Regions from separate parts of the Bradyrhizobium genomosp. III genome, predicted to be linked through region 1. Evidence: riboswitches for the same ligand, from Rfam matches in the RefSeq annotation. Region 1 holds a riboswitch; each other region holds the start of a gene.
What was found. Region 1 has a riboswitch for cobalamin ahead of IC66_RS0113025 (DUF1636 family protein). Riboswitches for the same ligand answer to the same signal wherever they lie in the genome.
Positions count from the first base shown of each region.

Region 2: linked by a shared signal. The riboswitch ahead of IC66_RS0113095 (energy-coupling factor ABC transporter permease) and the one ahead of IC66_RS0113025 (DUF1636 family protein) in region 1 are both predicted to bind cobalamin.
Region 3: linked by a shared signal. The riboswitch ahead of IC66_RS46875 (hypothetical protein) and the one ahead of IC66_RS0113025 (DUF1636 family protein) in region 1 are both predicted to bind cobalamin.
Region 4: linked by a shared signal. The riboswitch ahead of metE (5-methyltetrahydropteroyltriglutamate--homocysteine S-methyltransferase) and the one ahead of IC66_RS0113025 (DUF1636 family protein) in region 1 are both predicted to bind cobalamin.

Region 1 covers NZ_AJQF01000153.1:7,311-12,577, forward strand. The annotation lists gene cobD (threonine-phosphate decarboxylase CobD) at 1-242, shown strand, start outside; gene IC66_RS0113015 (cobyric acid synthase) at 231-1,679, opposite strand; gene cobO (cob(I)yrinic acid a,c-diamide adenosyltransferase) at 1,685-2,320, opposite strand; cobalamin riboswitch at 2,361-2,580, shown strand; gene IC66_RS0113025 (DUF1636 family protein) at 2,675-3,049, shown strand; gene cobW (cobalamin biosynthesis protein CobW) at 3,046-4,080, shown strand; gene cobN (cobaltochelatase subunit CobN) at 4,080-5,267, shown strand, end outside.
Region 2 covers NZ_AJQF01000154.1:2,413-7,679, reverse strand. The annotation lists gene IC66_RS0113110 (histidine phosphatase family protein) at 1-403, shown strand, start outside; gene cobT (nicotinate-nucleotide--dimethylbenzimidazole phosphoribosyltransferase) at 396-1,448, opposite strand; gene cobF (precorrin-6A synthase (deacetylating)) at 1,459-2,208, opposite strand; gene IC66_RS0113095 (energy-coupling factor ABC transporter permease) at 2,255-2,932, opposite strand; cobalamin riboswitch at 2,970-3,188, opposite strand; gene cobA (uroporphyrinogen-III C-methyltransferase) at 3,234-3,965, opposite strand; gene IC66_RS0113085 (cobyrinate a,c-diamide synthase) at 3,962-5,267, opposite strand, start outside.
Region 3 covers NZ_AJQF01000524.1:1,759-7,025, forward strand. The annotation lists partial or broken gene IC66_RS48810 (transposase) at 1-105, shown strand, start outside; gene IC66_RS48815 (hypothetical protein) at 299-1,714, shown strand; gene IC66_RS46875 (hypothetical protein) at 2,116-2,562, opposite strand; cobalamin riboswitch at 2,939-3,140, opposite strand; gene IC66_RS48820 (transposase) at 3,378-3,500, opposite strand; gene IC66_RS0140655 (SbcC/MukB-like Walker B domain-containing protein) at 3,901-5,267, shown strand, end outside.
Region 4 covers NZ_AJQF01000539.1:5,064-10,330, forward strand. The annotation lists gene metE (5-methyltetrahydropteroyltriglutamate--homocysteine S-methyltransferase) at 1,275-3,620, opposite strand; cobalamin riboswitch at 3,722-3,923, opposite strand; gene IC66_RS46920 (hypothetical protein) at 4,275-4,565, shown strand; gene IC66_RS0141325 (hypothetical protein) at 4,911-5,267, shown strand, end outside.

The sequences.
Region 1 (5,267 bases):
CGCGACTTGCCCGGGACTGTGTTCGCCTCGATGCCATAGCGCAAGCGCAAGGCTGGATGCTGCTTGGGGGGACGCCGCTGTTCCGTCTCTACGAGACACCCGACGCGCTCGCCGCGCAAGACAGACTGGCACAAAGCCAGATCTGGTCGCGCGTCTTCGCGCAAAAGCCGACATGGCTTCGGCTCGGGCTTCCCGGCAGCGAAGCCGAATGGATGCGCCTTGCCGAGGTGCTAGCGCGCTAGCGCAAGCAGACCTTCGACGTCGAGATGCTTTTCGATGTGGTCGGCCAGCGCATCGAGCGCACTCTCGACCCGGGCGTGGTAGGGCTCGTTGCCAGCGGGAATGTCGAGCTTTGCGAGGTACGCCTTGCGGAAATCATCCGACGTGAACAGGCCGTGCAGGTAGCTGCCCTGCACGCGGCCATCGCGCGAGATCGCGCCTTCGGTCTCGCCGTTCAGTGTCGCAAACGGGCGCGCACGATCGGGCCCATCGGTACGGCCGATGTGAATTTCGTACGCCTCGATCGGCTGATCCGTGGCGGCATGCACAGCCGTAACCCGCGTCAGCGTCTTCTGCGGACTCATCACCGTGTCCACATCCAGCAGCCCGAGCCCCGCCGTGTCGCCTGCGGGACCTTCAATCCCCTCTGGGTCCGCAACGCTGCGCCCGAGCATCTGATAGCCGCCGCAGAGGCCGAGCACATAGCCACCCCTGCGGTGATGTGCGAGCAGATCGATGTCCCAGCCTTGCGTGCGCAGGAAGGCGAGATCGCCGCGGGTGGATTTCGAGCCGGGAACGATGACGAGGCGGACATCGCCTGGGATGGCTTCGCCGGGGCGTACCATCACGAGATCGACGCCCGGCTCGAGCTTGAGCGGATCGAGATCGTCGAAATTGGCGATCCGCGACAGCGCGAGGCAGGCGATCTTGCATTGGCCCGGCTTGCGCGCGTCGCTGAGGCCCAGCGCATCCTCGGCCGGCAGCTCGCCGGCGCGGGCGAACCAGGGCAGCACGCCAAGGCCGCGCCACGCGGTCTTTTGCTCGATCAGCCTGTAGCCGTCGTCGAACAGGGTGGGATCGCCGCGGAACTTGTTGATGACAAAACCCCGGATTATCGCGGCATCGTCGGGGTCGATCACCGTCTTGATGCCGACGAGCTGGGCGATGACGCCGCCGCGGTCGATGTCGCCGATCAGCACGACCGGCACGTCGGCCTTGCGCGCAAAACCCATATTGGCGATGTCGGCCTTACGCAAATTCACCTCGGCCGGACTGCCGGCGCCTTCCACCAGCACCAGATCGGCGCGTGCCTTCAGCCGCTCAAAGCTCTCCAGCACCGCGCCCATCAGCGAGGGCTTCATCGCGGCGTAGTCACGCGCGCGCGCAGTCGCGATGCGCTTTCCGTGGACGATCACCTGCGCGCCGACATCGGTCTCGGGCTTGAGCAGCACGGGGTTCATGTCGGTGTGCGGTTCGACGCCTGCTGCCAGCGCCTGCAGCGCCTGGGCGCGGCCGATCTCGCCGCCATCGATGGTGACGGCGGCGTTGTTCGACATGTTCTGCGGCTTGAACGGCAGCACGCGCAGGCCGCGCCGCGTGAAGGCACGCGCAAGGCCTGCGACGATGAGCGACTTGCCCACGTCCGAGCCGGCCCCCTGGATCATCAATGCGCGCGCCATCGAACTCAGAACTCGACGCCGGCCTGCGCCTTGATGCCGGAGCGGAAGGGATGCTTGACCAGCGTCATCTCGGTGACGAGATCGGCGATCTCGATCAGCTCGTCCTTGGCGTTGCGCCCGGTGAGGACGACATGCGTCATCGGCGGCTTCGAGGTGGTCAGAAACTCGACGACCTCGGCGATGTCGAGATAGTCGTAGCGCAGCGCGATGTTGATCTCGTCGAGCACGACCATGCGCAAGCTCTCATCGAGGATCAGCTCCTTGGCCTTCTCCCAGCCGGCGCGCGCGGCGGCGATGTCGCGGGCGCGGTCCTGCGTCTCCCAGGTAAAACCTTCACCCATGGCGTGGAACTGGCAGAGGTCGCCGAAATGGCCGGTGAGCAGGCGTCGCTCGCCGGTATCCCAGGCGCCCTTGATGAACTGCACGACCGCACAGGGGAAGCCATGGGCGACGCAGCGGACGATCATGCCGAAGGCCGAGGAGGACTTGCCTTTGCCGGCGCCGGTGTGGACGATGATGAGGCCCTTTTCGCCGCTCTTGGTCGCCATGATCTTGTCGCGGGCGGCCTTCTTCTTCGCCATTTTCGTGGCGTGGCGGGCGTCGGTTTCCTCGGCCGTTTTTGTATCCGGTTCAGGCGTCATCGGTCCCGGTCCTTCGGCTTGACAAGTGGCGGCCACCGGCAAATGGTGGCCCGGCGTTGGTTCCTGTCCTATGACAGGCGAAGAGGGAATGCGATAGGGTCCGAATCGGCAAGATTTGGGTCCAAAATGCAGCCGCCCCCGCGACCGTGACCGGAGAGATGCCCGAAGCCACTGATTCCCGCGGGAATCGGGAAGGCGGGGATCGAAGGGCAAAACCCTGCTCCGCAAGCCGGGAGACCTGCCAGCGCGGACGAGTTTTGGACCGGCGGACGGGGTGCTCCGCGACGGGGAAACGGGCCTCGAAAAGAGCGGTCCGTGTGCCTCATCGCCTCCCGCTGTTATCTGGAAGAGGCGATGACCGTCACACTTCACGTCTGCATCACCTGCCGTGCCGGCGAGGCGCCCGCCGAGGGCGAGGCGACGCCCGGCAAGCGCCTGCATGGGGCGATCCTCGACGCCGGCGTGCCCGAGGGCGTCAATGTGGTTCCCGTCGAATGCCTGTCGGCCTGCAATCAGGGCTGCTCGGTCGCGCTCAGCGCGCCCGGCCGCTGGTCGTATGTCTATGGCCGCCTGTCGGATGCGAATGCGCAGGATGTGGTCGCGGGCGCGGCGGCCTATGCGGCGGCGCCGGATGGTCTCGTGCCCTGGCGCAGCCGGCCGGAAATATTCCGCAAGCAATCGCTTGCCCGCATTCCCCCCATTGCCGTCGTGCCGGAGGCCGCCGAATGAACTCGCTCGCAAAAGTCCCTGTGACGGTGGTCACCGGTTTTCTCGGCTCCGGCAAGACGACGCTGATCCAGCATCTGCTCAGCAATGCCGGCGGCAAGAAGCTCGCGGTGCTCGTGAACGAGTTCGGCAGTGAGGGCGTCGACGGCGAGATATTGAAATCCTGCGCCGATGCCAATTGCCCGGAGGAGAACATCATCGAGCTCGCCAATGGCTGCATCTGCTGCACGGTCGCCGACGATTTCATCCCGACCATGGAAAAACTGCTGGCGCGGCCCGTGCGCCCCGATCACATCCTGATCGAGACCTCGGGCCTGGCGCTGCCGAAGCCGCTGCTGAAGGCATTCGACTGGCCGGAGATCCGCTCGCGCATCACCGTCGACGGCGTGATCGCGCTCGCGGATGCCGAGGCTGTCGCCGCCGGCCGCTTTGCACCGGATCCTGATGCCGTCGAAGCGCAGCGGGCGGCAGACCAAAATCTCGATCACGAGACGCCGCTGTCGGAGGTGTTCGAGGATCAGATCGCCTGCGCCGATATCGTGCTGCTGACCAAGGCCGATCTTGCGGGCGCGGCGGGGCTTGAAGCGGCCAAGGCGGCGATTATTGCCGAGATGCCGCGCCGCGTGCCGATGCTCCCCGTGACCGACGGCGCGATCGATGCGCGCGTCATCCTCGGTCTCGGCGCCGCCGCCGAGAACGATCTCGCTGCGCGCCCCTCGCATCATGACGGCGAGGAGGAGCACGAGCACGATGACTTCGCCTCCGTCGTGGTCGACCTTCCTGAAGTCGCCGACGTCGATGCGCTGGTCGCATCCGTCCAGAAGCTGGCACGCGAGCAGAACGTGCTGCGGGCCAAGGGTTACATCGCGGTCGCGGGCAAGCCGATGCGGCTGCTGCTGCAGGCCGTCGGCGAGCGCGTGCGCCACCAGTTCGACAAGCCGTGGGGCGCCGGTCACAGGCGGTCGAAGCTCGTCGTGATCGGCGAGCACGGCGATATCGACGAGGCCGCCATCAAGGCAGGACTAGGTATCTGATGCACGTCGTCTTCCGCGAGAGCCGCGGTCTGGAGGAGACCGCGACGCCAAGGGATATCGGCCAGGACCCGGCCGATCTCGTGGTGCTCTCGTATTCGGATTCGGATCTCGCGGCGTTCGCAGCCGGCTGGCGGCGTGGTCGCGAGAACCTGCCGACGCTGCGGCTCGCGAACCTTGCTGAGCTGCGTCATCCGCTGTCGGTCGACACCTATATCGAGCGCACGCTGTCGCAGGCGCGCGGCATTCTGGTGCGGTTGATCGGCGGGGAGTCCTACTGGCCGTATGGGCTTGCGGCCCTGCAACAGCTTGCGAAGGACCGTGGCATTGTGCTGGCCGTGCTGCCGGCCGATGGCCGTGACGACACGCGGCTCGATGCATACTCGACCTTGCCGGTCTCGACGCTGCGCCGGCTCAAGGTGCTCTGCGACACCGGCGGCCCGGTCGCGGCGCAGGCCGCGATTGCACAGCTCGCGCTGGCCTCGGGCCTCTATGCCGGGCCAGTTATCGGCGAGACGACCGTGCCCGAGATGGGGTTCTACGATCCCGCGCGTGGTGTCATTGCTGCGCCGGTGGGCGGCGAGGGCAGGCCGCGCGCGCTGGTGACGTTCTATCGCTCCTATCTCACCGCTGCCGACACCGGCCCGGTCGATGCCCTGATCGCGACGTTGCGTCAGAAGGGATTTGACACTTGTGGCGCGTTCGTCACGTCGCTGAAGGCTGCGGGCGTTGCGGATTGGCTGCGCGCGTATCTTGCGCAAAATCCTCCGGCGGCGATCGTCAATGCGACGGCGTTCTCGGCCATGGGCGACGACGGCACGACACCATTCGACGCCGCATCCTGTCCGGTGTTTCAGGTCGCGCTCTCCACCGCGCGGCGCGAGGACTGGGTGGACTCGCTGCGCGGCCTGTCGCCCGGCGATCTCGCGATGCATGTGGTGCTGCCCGAGGTCGATGGCCGCCTGTTCGCGGGCGTGGTGAGCTTCAAATCGGAGGGGATGCGTGACCCCGATCTGCAATTTTCGCGTCTTGCGCACGGCGCCGATGAAGGGCGCGTGACGGCCGTCGCCGCGCGCGTCGCGGCCTGGCGGGGCCTCGCGGAGAAGCCAGCTGCCGAGAAGCGCATTGCGATCGTGCTCTCGAATTATCCGGGCCGGCCGCATCAGATCGCGCATGCGGTCGGTCTCGAT
Region 2 (5,267 bases), on a different contig from region 1:
TACGGTCGAGACGGCGCGCGCGCTGGGCCTCGAGCCGGAGCCCGTCAGTGAATTCCGCGAGCAGGATTTTGGTGACTGGACCGGCCATCGCCATGACGAACTCGAGGCGACCCGCGGTGAGGCCTATGCGCAGTTCTGGAACGATCCAGCTGGCGGACGACCGCCGGGCGGCGAGAGCTTTGCGGATCAGGTCGCGCGTGTCCGGCTGGGCCTGTCGCGGATCGCAGCCGGATCGGCCACGCTCGTCGTGCATTCCGGCACCATCCGCGCCGCGCTCTGCATCGCGCTGGACCTGACGCCGACGGCGGCCTTGCGCTTCGTGGTCGATCCGCTGTCGCTGACCCGGATCGATCGCCTCCTGAGCGGCTGGCGCGTCGTCTCCGTCAATCAGCGGATCAGTTAGGACGATCCGGCACATTGGCCTGCGCAAACGTCGCCATGCCGTTGTGGAGGCTGCAGGCGAGGCGCACCAGCGGCAGCGCGATGGCGGCGCCCGATCCCTCGCCGAGCCGGAGATCGAGGCTGATCAACGGCTGCACGTTCAGCGCGCGCAGCACCAGCCGATGCCCTTGCTCCGCCGATTGATGCGACGGCAGCAGGAACGGCTGGCACGACGGATTGAGACGTGCCGCCGCCAGCGCCGCCACCGATACGATGAAGCCATCGATCAATACAGGGATGCGGCGCTGCGCGGCCGCGATGATCGCACCTGAGATCGCCGCGATCTCCAGGCCGCCAACGGCGCATAGGATTTTTTCCGGCGAAGCGCCGCCAACGCCGTGACGCGCGATCGCAGCATCAATCACACGGGCCTTGTGCGCGCGCCCCGCCGCATCGATCCCGGTGCCGCTCCCCGCAATCTCTTCGGCGCTGATGCCGAGCAGGCCCGCCGCGATTGCCGCCGAGGTCGTGGTGTTGCCGATCCCCATCTCGCCGAAGATCAGGAGATCAGGCTGATGGGCAGCCGCACGTGCGACGGCGCGCTGGCCGGCCTCGAACGCATACCCCAGCTCGGCGGGTGCGAGAGCGGCTTCGACGCTGAAATCGCGTGTGCCGTGGCGCGGCTTGTCGGTGACGATTCCTGCCATCTCGTCCTGCGCCAGCGTGCCGGCGTCGACCACCTCCAGGCTCGAGCCAAGCTCGCGCGCCAGCACCGAGATCGCGGCGCCGCCGGCGGCGAAATTCGCCATCATCGCGATAGTCACGGCTTGCGGATAGGCCGATACGCCCTGCGCGACGATGCCGTGGTCGCCGGCGAAGATGATGATCGGCACCCGTGCGGCACGCGGCTGTTCGGTCGCCTGCAGGCCCGCAAGCTCGATTGCGAGCTGCTCGAGCCGGCCGAGCGCGCCGGTCGGTTTTGTCAGTTGCGCCTGCCGCGCAATCGCCGCCTCGCGATGGGCCGCGGAGACATCGGGGCAGTTCTGGGGGACCCATTCGGGGAGCATGCTGCCTCGCTTAACGTGCGCGCTTGAGAATGTAGCTGTCCATGATCCAGCCGTGCCGCTCGCGCGCTTCCTGCCGCGCCGCGACGATGCGCGGGCCAACCTCGGCGAGCGCGCCGGACATGATGATCTGGTCGGGCATGCCGAGATAGGCGCCCCACCAGATCTGCAAGCCCCGCTGATCGAGCGATTGAAACGCCGTGCCGCCGTCGAGCATCACCACCACGGTATCGACATCTTGCGGCCAGCCGCCTTCGCGCAAGCGCCGCCCCGTCGTGACCAGAAAGGGCTCGCCGATGTCGTTGAGCGGCAGCGCATGCGCCGCGCACAGCGCCTGGATCGAGGTGATACCGGGCACGACCTCGATCGTCGGCAACGGATTGAGCCGTCGTGCAATGCGCAGCGAGGAGTCATAGAGCGAGGGATCGCCCCAGATCAGCAGCGCAACCTTGCCTTCGCCTTCGAGATGGTTTGCGATCGCTTTCGACCAGGCCGCGGCAACCGCATCATGCCAATCGTCCACGCCCTTGCGATAGTCAGCTTCACCAGCGTCGCGCACGGGAAGGTCGAATTCGGCAATGATTGTCTTGTCGCTGGTGAGCACGTCCGCGCAGATCGTCCGCCTGAGATCGGCGAGATCGGACTTTGCCGCCCCCTTGCGCGGAATCAGGACGAGATCGGCGGCGTTGATCGCCTGAACAGCGGCGCGCGTGAGCTGGTCGGGATCGCCGCAACCGATGCCTATCAGGGAGAGTGTGAGCATCGCGAACGCGACGGGCGGCCCTGCTGGCCGCCCGTTCGCTTGTCTCTCAGGCCGCGTTGTGCAGGCGCGGGGTGACGAGGCCGGGCGCGGTGACGCCGCGCAGCGACTTCGCCAGTGCCAGCACCGCGAGATCGGCGAGCGGCTCGATCACGATGACGAGCGCATAGGACGCCGCGAACGTCGCGATGTTGGCGAGGTTGCTCATCGCAAAGCCCGAGCCATAGAGCGCCCAGAACGCCACCCAGGCGATCACGCCGGCCTGGTAGGTCGTCGAGAGCGCCAACGCCTGCCGATACTTCAAATCGACATAGGCGGTGTTGCGCGAGATGATCCGTGTGGCGATCGCCTGGATCGCGAACAGCGGCACCAGCAGCGTGGTGACGTTCATGCCGTATTGCGGGATGTCGGCCGGCTCGAAGAACACGCCCTGGAGCAGCAGACCGAAGGCAAGGCCGAACGCCGCCGGCGCCGCGCCGAACAGCAGGAACAGTGTCGAGCCGAGAATGAAGTGCACCTCGGAGACGCCGACCGGGAAGTGCGGCAGGATCTCGAAGAAAGTGAAGACGAGGACTGTGGTGGCCAGCGTCCGCGCCGCGAACGACGTGATGCCCTGCTCACGCACGGTCTCGACCGCGAGCTTCAGCGCAACGCCGCCTGCGGCGATGCCGGTTGCGTAACTCAACACGAGCTTGGCGCCCGTCACGACCCCGGGTTCGATATGCATGGCTCAGTTCCTTCCTGCCGTCACACCCGACGGCCTTGGCCTCAAAACGTGCAGGGCCGGTCTCCTGGCTCGCGGTTCCCCGGGATTTCCGGCCTTCCCGGACCTTGCGGCCCAGTGGCTGATCGGAGTCCCTCACCGCTTACAGTCGCGGGGGCGGCTGGGGTTTTGGGCGCCGCAACTGGGTCCGCCCACCCCCATTCCCGATTATGCTCCGGCGCTTTGCGCCGCGTCGAGCACCATGCCTCTCTTGTGTGCCCCTTTCGCTGAGCCTGCGTCAAGGGGCGAAGGGCGGCCAAGGCCGTCATGTGGGATAATCCCCCGCCAGCGCCCCAAACAGGATCACGGCGGCCGTCGAGGCGGCCCCGCCGCGCGCAAGCTGCTCGGCAAGCTCGGCGATGGTGGTGCGGACCAGCCGTTCGTCGGGGCGTCCGAGGGATTCGGCGAACAGCGCGGGGGTATCCGCAGCGAGCCCGTGCGCGATCAACTTTGCGGCAAGCGCCGGAAAGGTGCGCCGGCCCATATAGACCACGGTCGTCGCTTCAGGGTCGGCCAGCGCCGCCCAGTTCAGGTTGGGCGGCAACTCGCCGGTGACATCGGCACCGGTGACGAATTGCACCCGGCGCGATGTATGGCGCCGGGTCAGGGGGATGCCGGCTTGCGCCGCGGCAACGCAGGCCGAGGTGACGCCGGGAACGATCTCGTAGCCGATGCCGGCCTCACGCAGCGTCTCTAGCTCCTCCTCGAGCCGGCCGAAAATGCCGGCGTCGCCCGACTTGAGCCGCACCACGCGCGCGCCTGTTGCGGCATAGTCGACCAACAGGCGGTTGACGTGGTGCTGCTTGGTCGAGGGACGCCCTGCCCGTTTCCCCACCGCGACGAGATTGGCGCCTGGCCGGGCGAGATCGAGGATCGCGCCAGAGGCAAGATCGTCATAGAGCACGACGTCGGCTTCGCGCAGCCGCGCGGCGCCCTTGAGCGTGAGAAGCTCGGGGTCGCCGGGCCCGGCGGAGATGAAGGAGACGAATCCGCTCACCGGTCCTCCGCGATCAGATGAAAGAAGGTGCCGGTGGCGTGGCCGCGCTGCGAGCCGGTTTCGGCGATGACCGCGCCGGTCGCGTCATGCACGACGGCCAGCGGTGTATCAGGCTGGGCAAGAATGGTCGAATAGTGGAATTCGTGGCCGCGCAGGCGTGCGCCGGAGCGATGTCCCGGCATCGGCGCGGCGAGTGCGGCCAGACGATAACCGAGATGCATGCGGCGCTTGGCAAAGCTCGTCTCGAGGCCAAGCAGTCCCGTCATCTCGTGGCGGACACCGTCCGCGTCGGTCAGAGCGGTTCCCAGCACCATATAGCCACCGCATTCGCCGTGCACCGGCCGCGTTTCGGCAAAGGCGCGCAGGCCGCTGCGAAAACGCGCATTGGCCGCGATCTTGCCGGCATGCAGCTCGGGATAACCGCCGGGCAGCCAGCACACATCGGCGCTCGCGTCAGGCGCTTCATCGGAGAGCGGCGAGAATGTCGAGATCTCCGCGCCCGCCGCGCGCCAGGCTTCCAGCATATGCGGATAGACGAAGGAGAACGCCGCATCGCGGGCCAGCGCGATGCGCTGCCCCGGCGGTGTCACGTTCAGCCCATTCGCGGCAGGTTGCGGCGACCAGCTGGCAGCCGATCGCAGCACCGCATCGAGATCGACATGCTCGGCGACGAAGCGCGCGGCCTCGTCGATCAGCTTGCCGATCTCGCCCTGCTCTTCGGCCTGCACCAGGCCGAGATGTCGCTTCGGCAGGCTGATCTCGGCATGACGCGGCAGCGCGCCGAACACGGCAATGCCGGAATCGTTGAGCGCACGCCGCACGAGGTCTTCGTGGCGCGGGCTGGCAACGCGGTTGAGCACGACGCCCGCAAGGCGCACACCGGGGCGATAATCGCGAAGTCCCGCGGCGATCGCCGCCGCGGTCTGCGCCTGACCGGAAGGATCGATCACCAGCACCACCGGCCAGCCCAGCATCTCCGCAATGTCGGCGGTGGCACCGGTGCCGGAGACACCGCGCGCGGCGACGCCGTCGAACAGGCCCATCGATCCCTCGGCGAGCACGACATCGGCGTCCGCGCCGCGGCTGACGAGATGGGCGATGCCCCCGCGGTCCATCGCCCAGCTATCGACGTTGACGGAAGCGCGCCCCGTGGCGGCGGCGTGGAAGGCGGGATCGATGTAATCGGGACCGCTCTTGAAGCACTGCACGTTCAATCCGCGATTGCGCCAGGCGCGCGCGAGCGCCAGCGTCAGCGTGGTCTTGCCGACGCCGGAAGCCGGCGCGGAGATGACGAAGCCTGCC
Region 3 (5,267 bases), on a different contig from region 1:
CAAGCGCTGCATCGTGTTCGCGATAGGATGATTTCGCAACGGACGTGCCTCATAAATCAGATGCGCGCTTTTTGCCTTGAATATGGGATCGCTACTCGACTCGGGAAGCGTCCGAGGGAGGGTGTTTCCTCCCTTCGGCCATCACCTTATCCGTTGACCGTCGGCTACTTTTCTGACTCAATCAAGCCGTTTATGGACCGGTCTTAACAACCTCGGGGGCGGCATGGATTCGATCCTTCGCGTTCTGATGCCCTTCTTCGGGCCGAAGAACTATTCTGAGATGCTCTAGAAGAACGCTTTGGCGGATTTCTCGCTGACCTTAGCCTGCTCGTTCCTGGTGAGGTACGATCCTTGGATTAACGGTCTTTTCTTGCGAGTTGAGCATCTGCCCGGCGTCAAGGAATTCGCCACGGCTATTAAAGCTCCTGAGGTGAACGTGGGCGGCTTCGCGCTTGCTTTGCTGGTGCTCATCTTCAGCAGGGTCACCCGATTCCATGATCGGATTTCGGACATATTTAAGATCAGGGCGAGGTTCGACCGCGCTAACATCCTTCTCCCTCTGGCTGTCATGTCGGGTGCGCAGATGTCGGCCCGTCAGGCGGCAAATCTCAAACGCGACCGCCATCCCCTCGTGAGAGCGACGTTCTACAAATACGCGTCCAGCCGAAGCGAACATCCGCTCGTCGACAAGCACGACATCGAAAGCGCATTGGAGGCTTGGCACATATTGGGTTGCCTTGGAGTGGCTCTTCATACTCACAGGCTTCGCGGTCTTATCCGCCTTCGCCAGGGCAGCTTGGTTTCTGATCATTTTTTGGACCGCCTCGATGGCCGCGCTTCTATTTATGCATCTTCGGTATGGATTGCTGGAACGAAGGGCGGATCCCCAGATCCAACAGATAGCCGGGAATGCCGAGGCAAGTGCAGGCAACCGCCAAGCATTCACAGAGGCGGCCATCTGATGTGGTACAAGATCGGGAAGGATATCATCGTCCGGAGCGAAAACGCAGCCAAGCCGGAAACACAGAGTTCGGCCTATCTTAAGAAGCTGATCTCGCGTCTCGAGCCAATTCATTCCAGCTTCGACTTTGGCTGCGGCAAACTGCGTTACGAACGGGCAATAGCCAAAACCACCGGCGAACTTGCGTTGGTGGATTCGGAAGTGCAGCTTTCAAGGGGTCAAATGATCCGCGGTCGTTCGACCACCATCCGCGATTACGTCGGCAAATCAAATCACGTCCACGCCCTCACCGTGGGTCAGTTTGCCTCCCATGACCGGAGATACGACCGCGGCTTCTGCATAAACGTTCTTTCTGTGATCCCATCGGCAAGCGTGAGACTTGGCATCGTTCAACTGATGAGAGCTAAGCTAAAGCCAAACGGCACTTGCTTGTTTGTGACGCTCTATCGCAATTCTGATTTTACAAGGATGCAGAATCTCCCGAATTGTCAACCATACGGCAACGGCTTCCTCATGGACTCGCTTAGGGGCCATTCCTTCTACGGCCTCATCCCGCCGGACGATCTCGCCGGATTGGTTAAGCGTGCAGGCTTCTCGGTCGAGTCGATCGTGCTGGATGAAGGCTCCGCATACCTGTGGGCCCGAACTCCGGACGGGCGACCTGGACCGATCAATTTCGAAATCCGTGAAACTGCGGAGAACTTTCAGATTCGATCTCAGCCAAGCGTGAGCAACCGCAGCTCGGCAAGGTAGACCAGGCCGGCAGAGACGGCGCTTGGATCCTGAGCAGCAGCCGCGGGGGCTCAAGTCACATCGACGACCTGTCCCGCTTAGGTTCGTCTGCTTCCGATAGTCGGCGATCTGCTGTCTGTAGTGGCCGATGCTCGGCGCATCCGGAGCCACGTCGCTCTTCCAATCGACGACCGCGTCGATGGCGCCGGCCTCGTCGAACGCGATCGCGTCAACCTGTCCGGAGAGCAGGACCTTGCCGCCTTCGTGAGTCTGGCTTCCGAACAACGGGAGCTCGGGGGCGAGACGCGGTCGCGGCGTCACGACGTCCGGAAGAGCGAGCGTCCGCAGCACCGTGGCGGTCAGTTCGACGGCGCTGATGCCCATCTTCGGATCCTCCGCCGGTTCGTGCCCCATCTGCCGGATCAGTTCCGCAGCCCGCGTTTCAAGTCCGCCCTGGCGTCGCAGGCTTCTCCGGTCAGCACCTCCTCGATTAGCTTGTGAAGGATGGTGCCACGCGTCGAACTTCTGAGAACGGCAGCAGGCTCCGCAGCGCCGGTTTCCGGAATTTCCCCGCTTTCGATCTTCGCTTCTGGCTCGTCCACCTGATCAAGTTCGCTCCGGCTCGGGCGACGCCAGATCACGGTCTTGCGCACATCGAAGATAGCGGTCGCCTCGGCGGCGAAGGTCTCGCGGGTCTGCCCGTTCTCTAGCGGCGTGACGTTCCTTTCCTTCGCGGTGCCGACGTCGTTCGGGTTGATCGCCGGGAGACCAGCCAGGCCCAAATCGACGAGCTTTGCCCAGCACTTGTCCGACAGGTCGGCGGAGTGCCTAGGCAGGATCAGCAGGTCGCGCGCCCGGGTCGCGGCCACGTACCAGAGGCGTACGCGCTCGCGCCGCTGCTGCTGCCGCGGTGACGGTGTTGCCCCACGGATTGGCCGAGGAGACAATCACGGATTGAGCAGTTGCGGAGGCTGTGCGGACGCCGATCCCGCTGCGGCGATCGAGGCCAGCACGATTCCTAGCGTCAATGCTGACCCGGACAGCCAGCGCTGTTTGAGCAGGATTGAAGTTGACGCCGAAACTCGCGCCGGCACGGCTACTACGTTTGAAATGAAAACGGTGATGACCACGGGCGAAACAAAAAGCCGTCACGCACATTCGCCGTGAGCGGCAGCCGTTCGCCCCGAATGCGGCAGATCTCGATCGGCTTTGCAACGTCTTGGAGCACCCCGCCCCTGCGTCAGTCCATGACCACGACCGGCAGCAAGGTTTCCTGGCTCGCGGGTTGACGCCTCCGACCACCTTCCCAGGTTCGAACGAACGAACCCAATGGCCCAACTGTCGTCGGCTCGCCGCTTACAGTTGCGGGGGCAGCTTCGGCCTTGTCCGTGAGGACGCACCGTATTCCCTTGATACGCCTTTCGGCGCTACCGATAACCAGACTGAAGGCCCCTCATAACCGAGTCAAGCAAGGGGCGTGAATCGAGTGCTGAGTGACACAACATGTGACAGTTTAGCCCGTCCTATTCGTGAGAGTGCGTTTTTCTAGTCCGATTGATGTGGCCGCACATCTGCTCTGACGAGGCGCACAGGATTGCCTTCGGCTTTTCACCGCCTCACGACCCGTACTTTGCAACGCGCTTGAGGGATAAGTTGGGCGAACGGGGGGCGGACGCCCCGCCGGTCAAGGACTGAGCGGCAGCAGCGCGCCGGGCAAGCCGCGGCTCAGGTCGGCTTCGGGGCATGCCGCGGCGAACGCAAGGCGAATGCGGCTCGTGGTCTCGACCACACGGGCAGCGAGTTTCAAGAGACTCCGCCTCGACGGCATTTGCGATGTTCGTTTCGATCTTCTCTAGCAAGATCGACCTGATCTGAGGATCGAGGGGCGACTCCGACGTCGAAAGCCCAGCCAAATGTCCCAGCTCTTTGATGCGGCCGTGATGGCCGGCTCGGGTGCCGTTTACATGTCTCAACCGTTCGCACAGTGTATCGAAGCCGGCTTGTCCGCCTATGATCGCCCTGCCTGTCGTGCTGAGCATGTCCGGTGTTAGCCCTGCGAGGTACTTCACGCTGACCCTGAACCGCGCGTCGCGATCTGCAAGGCAGAACGCCATTGCGACGATGGCGTCGAACAGCGCGGAATTCGAGAGGTCATGGTACTCCGCGGGGAGAAGCTTGCGCGCAGCCTGCTTACGGCTAGGGTCAGGGTGAACGAGACCAACCACGAAGTCGAAGGCTTCTTCGTCGGGAATCTCGACGAGAGATTGCTCGAAATCGCGCAAGTCGACGGTCGGAAGGAGCAGATGCGCCAACAGCTTCAGGCCGAACGGCAGCAATTGCTCCAGCAACTTGCTGGATCGGCGGGAGATGTCCGGCGCGCGGAGGATGAGGCACGGCTGTTCGAAGCCATGTTCGCGCAATTCCAGGCCATCCGCGACTCTGGCCTGACCTGCTTTGGATGCGGCGAGGAATTGGCTGCTTTCGATCGCAAGCTGGCGGAAATCGGCAAAAATATCGAAGACGCCAAGCGGAATCGCGATCCCAAGCTCGTTGCCGATCTGGAGCGCCTAGCCGCGGAGGTCAAGACGGCAAACCGGCTCAAGACCGAGACACAGGATGCGTCGACCCGGGCACACAGCGCGAAAGACAGGGCCGAGGGCGCGTATGAAGACTACATGAAGAACAATCGTGAAGTCCTGGCGGTGGCACGTCGCGCCCGCGCGCGCCAGCTGCTGGACGGATTCCCGCAATCGAGGGAGATGAGCGACTACCGGTCGAAGGTGGCCGAAATGGCGGCTCAGTCCTTGTCGGACCGCATCGCTGGGCTGACGGCGGACCGTGAAAACCGTTCTACCAACCGGCGCTCCACCCTGATGAGGGAAATGACGGGCGCCGTGAACAAGCACGGGCAGGACTTCTATCTCGTGCCGCCGTTCACCGCCGAGGAGGCGACGCCGTCGGCCGTCGAGCAGTGGGCGGTCGCCGAAAAGGACCGATTGGATGGGCATGAATTGGTCCAGTACGCGGAGCAGTGTCGGAACGCTGAGACGGAGATGACCTCGGCATTCCGGGACGACCTTCTCCATCGGCTCGACGATGCCTTCACCGGCATCAAGTCCACCCTGAACGAGCTCAACCGCCACCTGAAGGACCGCCAGTTCCACGGGCGCGACTACTACTCGTTCAAGGCGCTCGAGGCCCCGACCCACGTCGACATGATCGAGCTCGTCGAGGAATCAAGAAAGCCTGAATTCAATCTGCCGCTTTTCGGGGATCGTAGCGAGGATGCGAGTTCTCCGATGATGCGCGCCGTGCGTCAGATCGAGGAGATCCTGTCGAAGCCGGACGCGCGGACCGAGGAAATCGAGGATCCGCGCAAGTATTTCAACTTCGAGCTCTACATCCAGGATGCCGATGGTAAGATCCGCTCGTCGTTGACGAGCCGCGCCGGCACGGGATCCGGCGGCGAGGGCCAGTTGCCGTTCTATATCGCCATCGGCGCCTCATTGGCCGCGACGTACCAGAACCGGCGCACCGGCGAGAGCGGACTGTCGCTCGCCATCTTCGACGAGGC
Region 4 (5,267 bases), on a different contig from region 1:
GCAGCCGCGCGGCGGCCAATGACCGGCCACATGATAAATTGCGCCGACTTGCGACGGCATCTACTTTATCGGCCTGCGGGACGGCCCTGCTATGGGCTCAGAGCGATGCCGCCCATCTAACGGTGTTAAGAAAATGCGCGCGTGAGGGAGGCCCCCCACACACAACCAACACGATGACGCCGGAGGATAAGGAGATGTGTCTCACCAACAAGGGACGTGATATGACAGACGGCCGGACCATTTACCCTGCTCCGGGCCGGATTACTGGAGCTGGAGTCCAGTCTAACTTGTGCAGCACAGCTACAAATATCAACGGCCGAGGCCTTGAGCTGATCCAAATCAATTCGACCAAAGCTCAGATGTCGTTTCGTGGCGCAGATCTAAATATTTCAGTTCGCGAGCGGATCATGTTTCGTCACAACAGCGCATGGCCGATAGCCCTCCGCCGCGGCTGACGCGATCGAGAACGCGGGCCATCCGAACGTTATCGGCTTGGGCCCGTCCGCGCAGAACCCAAGCGATGTGCGCGGTGTTAACAAGGTTATCTGAATTTGTCACCCCGCAGCTATGAACACCGCCCAGCATCTAATGATCTGACATGGGAGCAGCTTGGAAAGGCGCCGCCCTTCGATCAGGATCTGGAGATTGCCGTGATCGAGGGTAATTCAATTCACCGGGTGGTCTTTCCTTGCCGCCGGATCTTCGGCGGATGGATCAACGCGAATACCGGAGAGCAAATCGCTGTGCGGCCGACGCATTGGCGTATCTGGCCCGGATAGCCGTTATTCCAAATGGATTGGCGTGAGTTGGGGTACGGAGTGCCTTTGACGTCCTCTCTTCGGAAACTATCTAGCGTGGATTGATTGAGGGACCCTGACGGCATCTCCGAGCGGACCGAATCCGCGCCGGTGCCTTGCGGTGTCCGTCAAGCATTAGTTTTCTCATTGCTGTCGCGGCCGTTGCCAACGTGCCCATGAGCGACAAATCACAGCCTAGACGGCCGCGTACCATGGCATGATTGAGCTGCGGCACTTCTGCTTGAATGGGTCGCAGATTTTCGGCGAATGTCGTCGCCTTGATCGAGCAGCCGGCAATTCTCCCGCGGCCGACGAAACTAGCGTAACGCGTCACCATCTTTTCTCCGAGACCGTACCTTCCCCGGTCCACGAAGTGGACCGGGCATTTTGTCAGCGGCAAGGATAGCCTCGATAATGTGGAAAGCGTAAATCACCATAACCCAATTAGCTTTGTCGAGAACAGACCGGAGCTCGGGATCAACGGATTTGCGGATCGGATGCAGCGCGCAGTTCGCGCGCGGCAGCGACCATGTTGGCGAGCGCAGGCCGAACCTCCTCCCATTTGCGCGTTTTTAGGCCGCAGTCCGGATTGACCCAGAGCTGAGAATCCTGCAAGCGCGTCCGAGCTAGCACGATCAGCTCCTTCATTTCGTCCGTCTCGGGAACGCGCGGAGAGTGAATGTCGTACACGCCCGGTCCGATTTGATTTGGATATTCGTACCTCCTGAACGCATCCAGCAGCTCCATTTTCGATCGCGACGTCTCGATTGAAATGACATCCGCATCCATTGCAGCGATCGCACCGATGATGTCGTTAAACTCTGAGTAGCACATATGTGTATGGATTTGCGTTTGATCGGTAACGCCCGATGAGCAGATGCGGAAGCAATCTCCGGCCCAATCGAGATATGCCTTCCAGTCCGACCGGCGCAATGGCAATCCTTCGCGAAGTGCAGCTTCGTCGATCTGTATCATCGCCGCACCGGCATTCTCGAGATCGCGGACTTCATCGCGCATCGCGAGCGCAAGCTGACGGCAGACCTCGCTTCTAGGAATATCATCGCGAACAAACGACCAGTTCAGGATCGTCACCGGTCCGGTCAACATCGCCTTCATCGGCTTACTAGTTAGTGATTGCGCGTAGCGCCACCATTCCACGGTGATCGGCTTCGGCCGCACTACATCGCCAAACAGGATCGGGGGCCTAACGCAGCGCGAACCATAGGACTGAACCCATCCATTCCTTGTAAATGCGAAGCCGGCGAGTTGCTCGCTGAAGTACTGCACCATGTCATTACGCTCGAATTCGCCATGAACGAGGACGTCAAGACCGATGTCCTCCTGCCAACGTACGGCGCGGGCTATCTCCTCTTTGAGGAACCTGTCGTATTGCTCCTCGCTCATCGCACCTCGCGCATGCGCCGCGCGAGCATTTCGCACCGCTGTGGTCTGCGGAAACGATCCTATCGTCGTGGTGGGAAAAGCCGGTAGTCCAAAGCGTTCCCTTTGGATCTCGGAACGACGGGCAAACGGGGTGGCGCGCTGGCGCATCGTCTGATCGATCGCCCTCATTCGGACAGCGACGTTGGCATTATGGATCTTCGGCGAGGTCCGGCGGGCAGTCGCAGCGCATTCCGACTCGGCAAGAGCTAGCCCAACATTCTGGTCGCCTGCGAGTACCCGCGCCAGGATCGCAAGCTCACGCATCTTCTGAACCGAGAAAGCAAGCCAGCTCTTGACGTCGGACGCGAGCCCGGTCTCGAGTTCAACATCGACCGGCACGTGAAGCAGCGAGCAGGATGGAGCGAGCTGTACACGGTGCCTGCCAAGCTTCGCAATCGAGGGCTTCAGCCGCTGACGGAGCGACGGCAAGTTCGACCGCCACACATTCCGGCCGTCGATGACACCGAGCGACATGACGAGATCACTTCGGCCGTCAGCAACGATCTGATCCAATAGTTCTGGCGCTCGAACCAAATCGACGTGCAGACCGGAAATTGGCAGGCTCAAGGCAGTATCCAGATTGTCGCCTAGGGCGCCGAAATAGCTCGCAAGCATGATCTTGATAGCGGGTCCCTCCTTTGCGAACCGGTTATAGGCGTGCAGCAACGAATTTCGCGCCGCCTCATCCAGATCAAGGACCAGGCAGGGCTCGTCAAACTGAACCCAACTTGCCCCTCGTTTGGCTAATTCATGCAGAAGGTCGATATAGACGGGTATCAGATCATCGAGGAGAGAGAGGGGCTGGAACGCACTATCGGTACTCTTGCCGAGCTTTAAAAATGTGACCGGCCCGATCAGGACAGGGCGGGTCTGAAAGCCAAGAGCCCTCGCTTCCTCATACTCTTCGACGGGTTTGCGAGAGCACAGTCTGAACGCCTGTCCCCGGTAAAACTCAGGAACCATGTAGTGGTAGTTGGTATCGAACCACTTGGTCATTTCCTGCGCGGGCACGCCAGATCCCCGCGGGCTCTGGGCGCAACTCGCATCCTGCTCGCCGCATTGCGATCCGCGGGCCATGGCGAAGTACGTTTGGAGCGAAACGGATTCTCCGTTCGCGGCGTAGATCTCCGGGATTGCGCCAACCATGACGCTTGTATCGAGCACCTGATCATACAGCGAGAAGTCGTTTGACGGAATGATCGTGACGCCGAGCGATTTTTGACGAGCCCAGTTCGCTGCGCGTAGGCCGAATGCGTCTTCGTGCAACTGCTGTTCACTAATCTTTCCAGCCCAGTAGCTTTCTAGAGCGAGCTTGAGCTCACGCCTTGGGCCGATGCGTGGCGTTCCGAGCGTAGCAACTGGAAGAGAGAGAGGAGACATAGCGTTAACCCCTGTTGGGGACAAAGGCCATGGCGGACGCAGGCAGGAGAAGTCGCGCGTGCGACGGCTGCTTGGCGCACCACCGAGACACCCCGCCCGTGGACCAATATATTGTCGGGGCCGGTCTCCTGGCTTGCTGGTCATCGCTGCTGTCCGGCCTTCCCGAAGCCGTGCAGGCTTCAGCGACATCGTCGGACAGCGGCTCGCCGCTCACAGTTGCGGGGGCAGAGCCGGCATTTGCACCGGCTTCCCTCTTAGCTCCGGATCAATGGGAACCGGAGAACCTCGACGACTTGGATTATCGGCAGGAGAACTCTTCCGTCAACCTCTCAGATTATGTGCAAGCTAATCTGCGACATCCGCTAGCCGAATGACCGTGCATCTCTGTGACTTCACCATCTAGAAACATTCTCTCATCAGAGATGTCATAATCAGACATATCCTTCTCAGATGCCGGATAAGCATCGGAGCTGCCTTGAGGCGGAGCCGCACGCTAAATTGATGAAAGGGACAGAAGCAGCCTGCCGGCGGGAGTACCGACGTTATATCAGAGCGCTTTCAATGCGGCTTTGCGATTTCCAGAGGTTCGCCCAGCACCTCAGCTAGCCAGCTCTTCGCTCAACTAAAGGATCTGCGGCGAATAGGCCAAGGCACGTGGCGAAATTTAGCAACTGGCGAGGGGTTGATTTGCGTGCCACCCAGACTTCAGAGCTGGGATCAAGCCGGCTTGGTGCTTGGCAATCACGCAGCTCGAACGCGGGCGGCACGATAGCGAACCACACAGCTCAATGGCGGCAAACCCACTTCCGTCCACAGGCATCCGGCATCGAGGCGTTCAACTCTTCTGCTAAATATCCGGTGCGGGACATGGATGCACAAGCTGCGGCGGATACGCCAAACAGAAACATCGAAAACATGCAAAGGTCGGAAAGTCGACAAGAGTGACACAAACTCCGTGAAATTTTCCGCCTATTGCCTGGCACGAAGAATGCAGACCCTCGGAATGCCCAGTCTCCTCCTCTGGGCAGGTCCAGCTCAGCCAATTGACGCAGTCGCTGCCGGGGAAGTTAGCTGCGCATGACATAGAGGGGAGCGCCTGCTCGCGCGGGACAGCTAGCGGGTGCATCCCCGTAAACTTCTTGCGATGGCATAGCAGGTTCGAGGTTGCCTGCTTCACAAGATATTTGGATGAAACGCGATAGGCCGAGGGTTATGAAGAGAATGCCTGGAAGACCCGCGCTATGGCTTAGCGTGGTCGGATTTTTAATCTGCCTCGCCTGGCCGGCTGCCATGAGCAATAATATTCGGGCCAGCGACAGTCCCCTTGTCGAACGACTGAAGTCAACTTGGCGAGCGCAAGATGGTGAGACGATAGAACAAATTATCTCCAATGTCTCGAAGGTGGCACAGTTCGTGCCTCAAATGTGGGGCGTTGTTGAACTTGGCCAAAACGACTTTATTTTCGTTTCGTGGACCAGACACCGGGACAACAAATCGGACGAACAGTACGTTATCGCCTGGAAGATCGCCCTCGACGGCACGCTTGAACTTGCGTCGACTTATGCGAAGCCGATGGAATTGGGCTGGCGCGCCCTGGCGCTCTCCCTAATCGCCAGTGAAGTCGCAGATGGCGAAAGGGACGCAAAT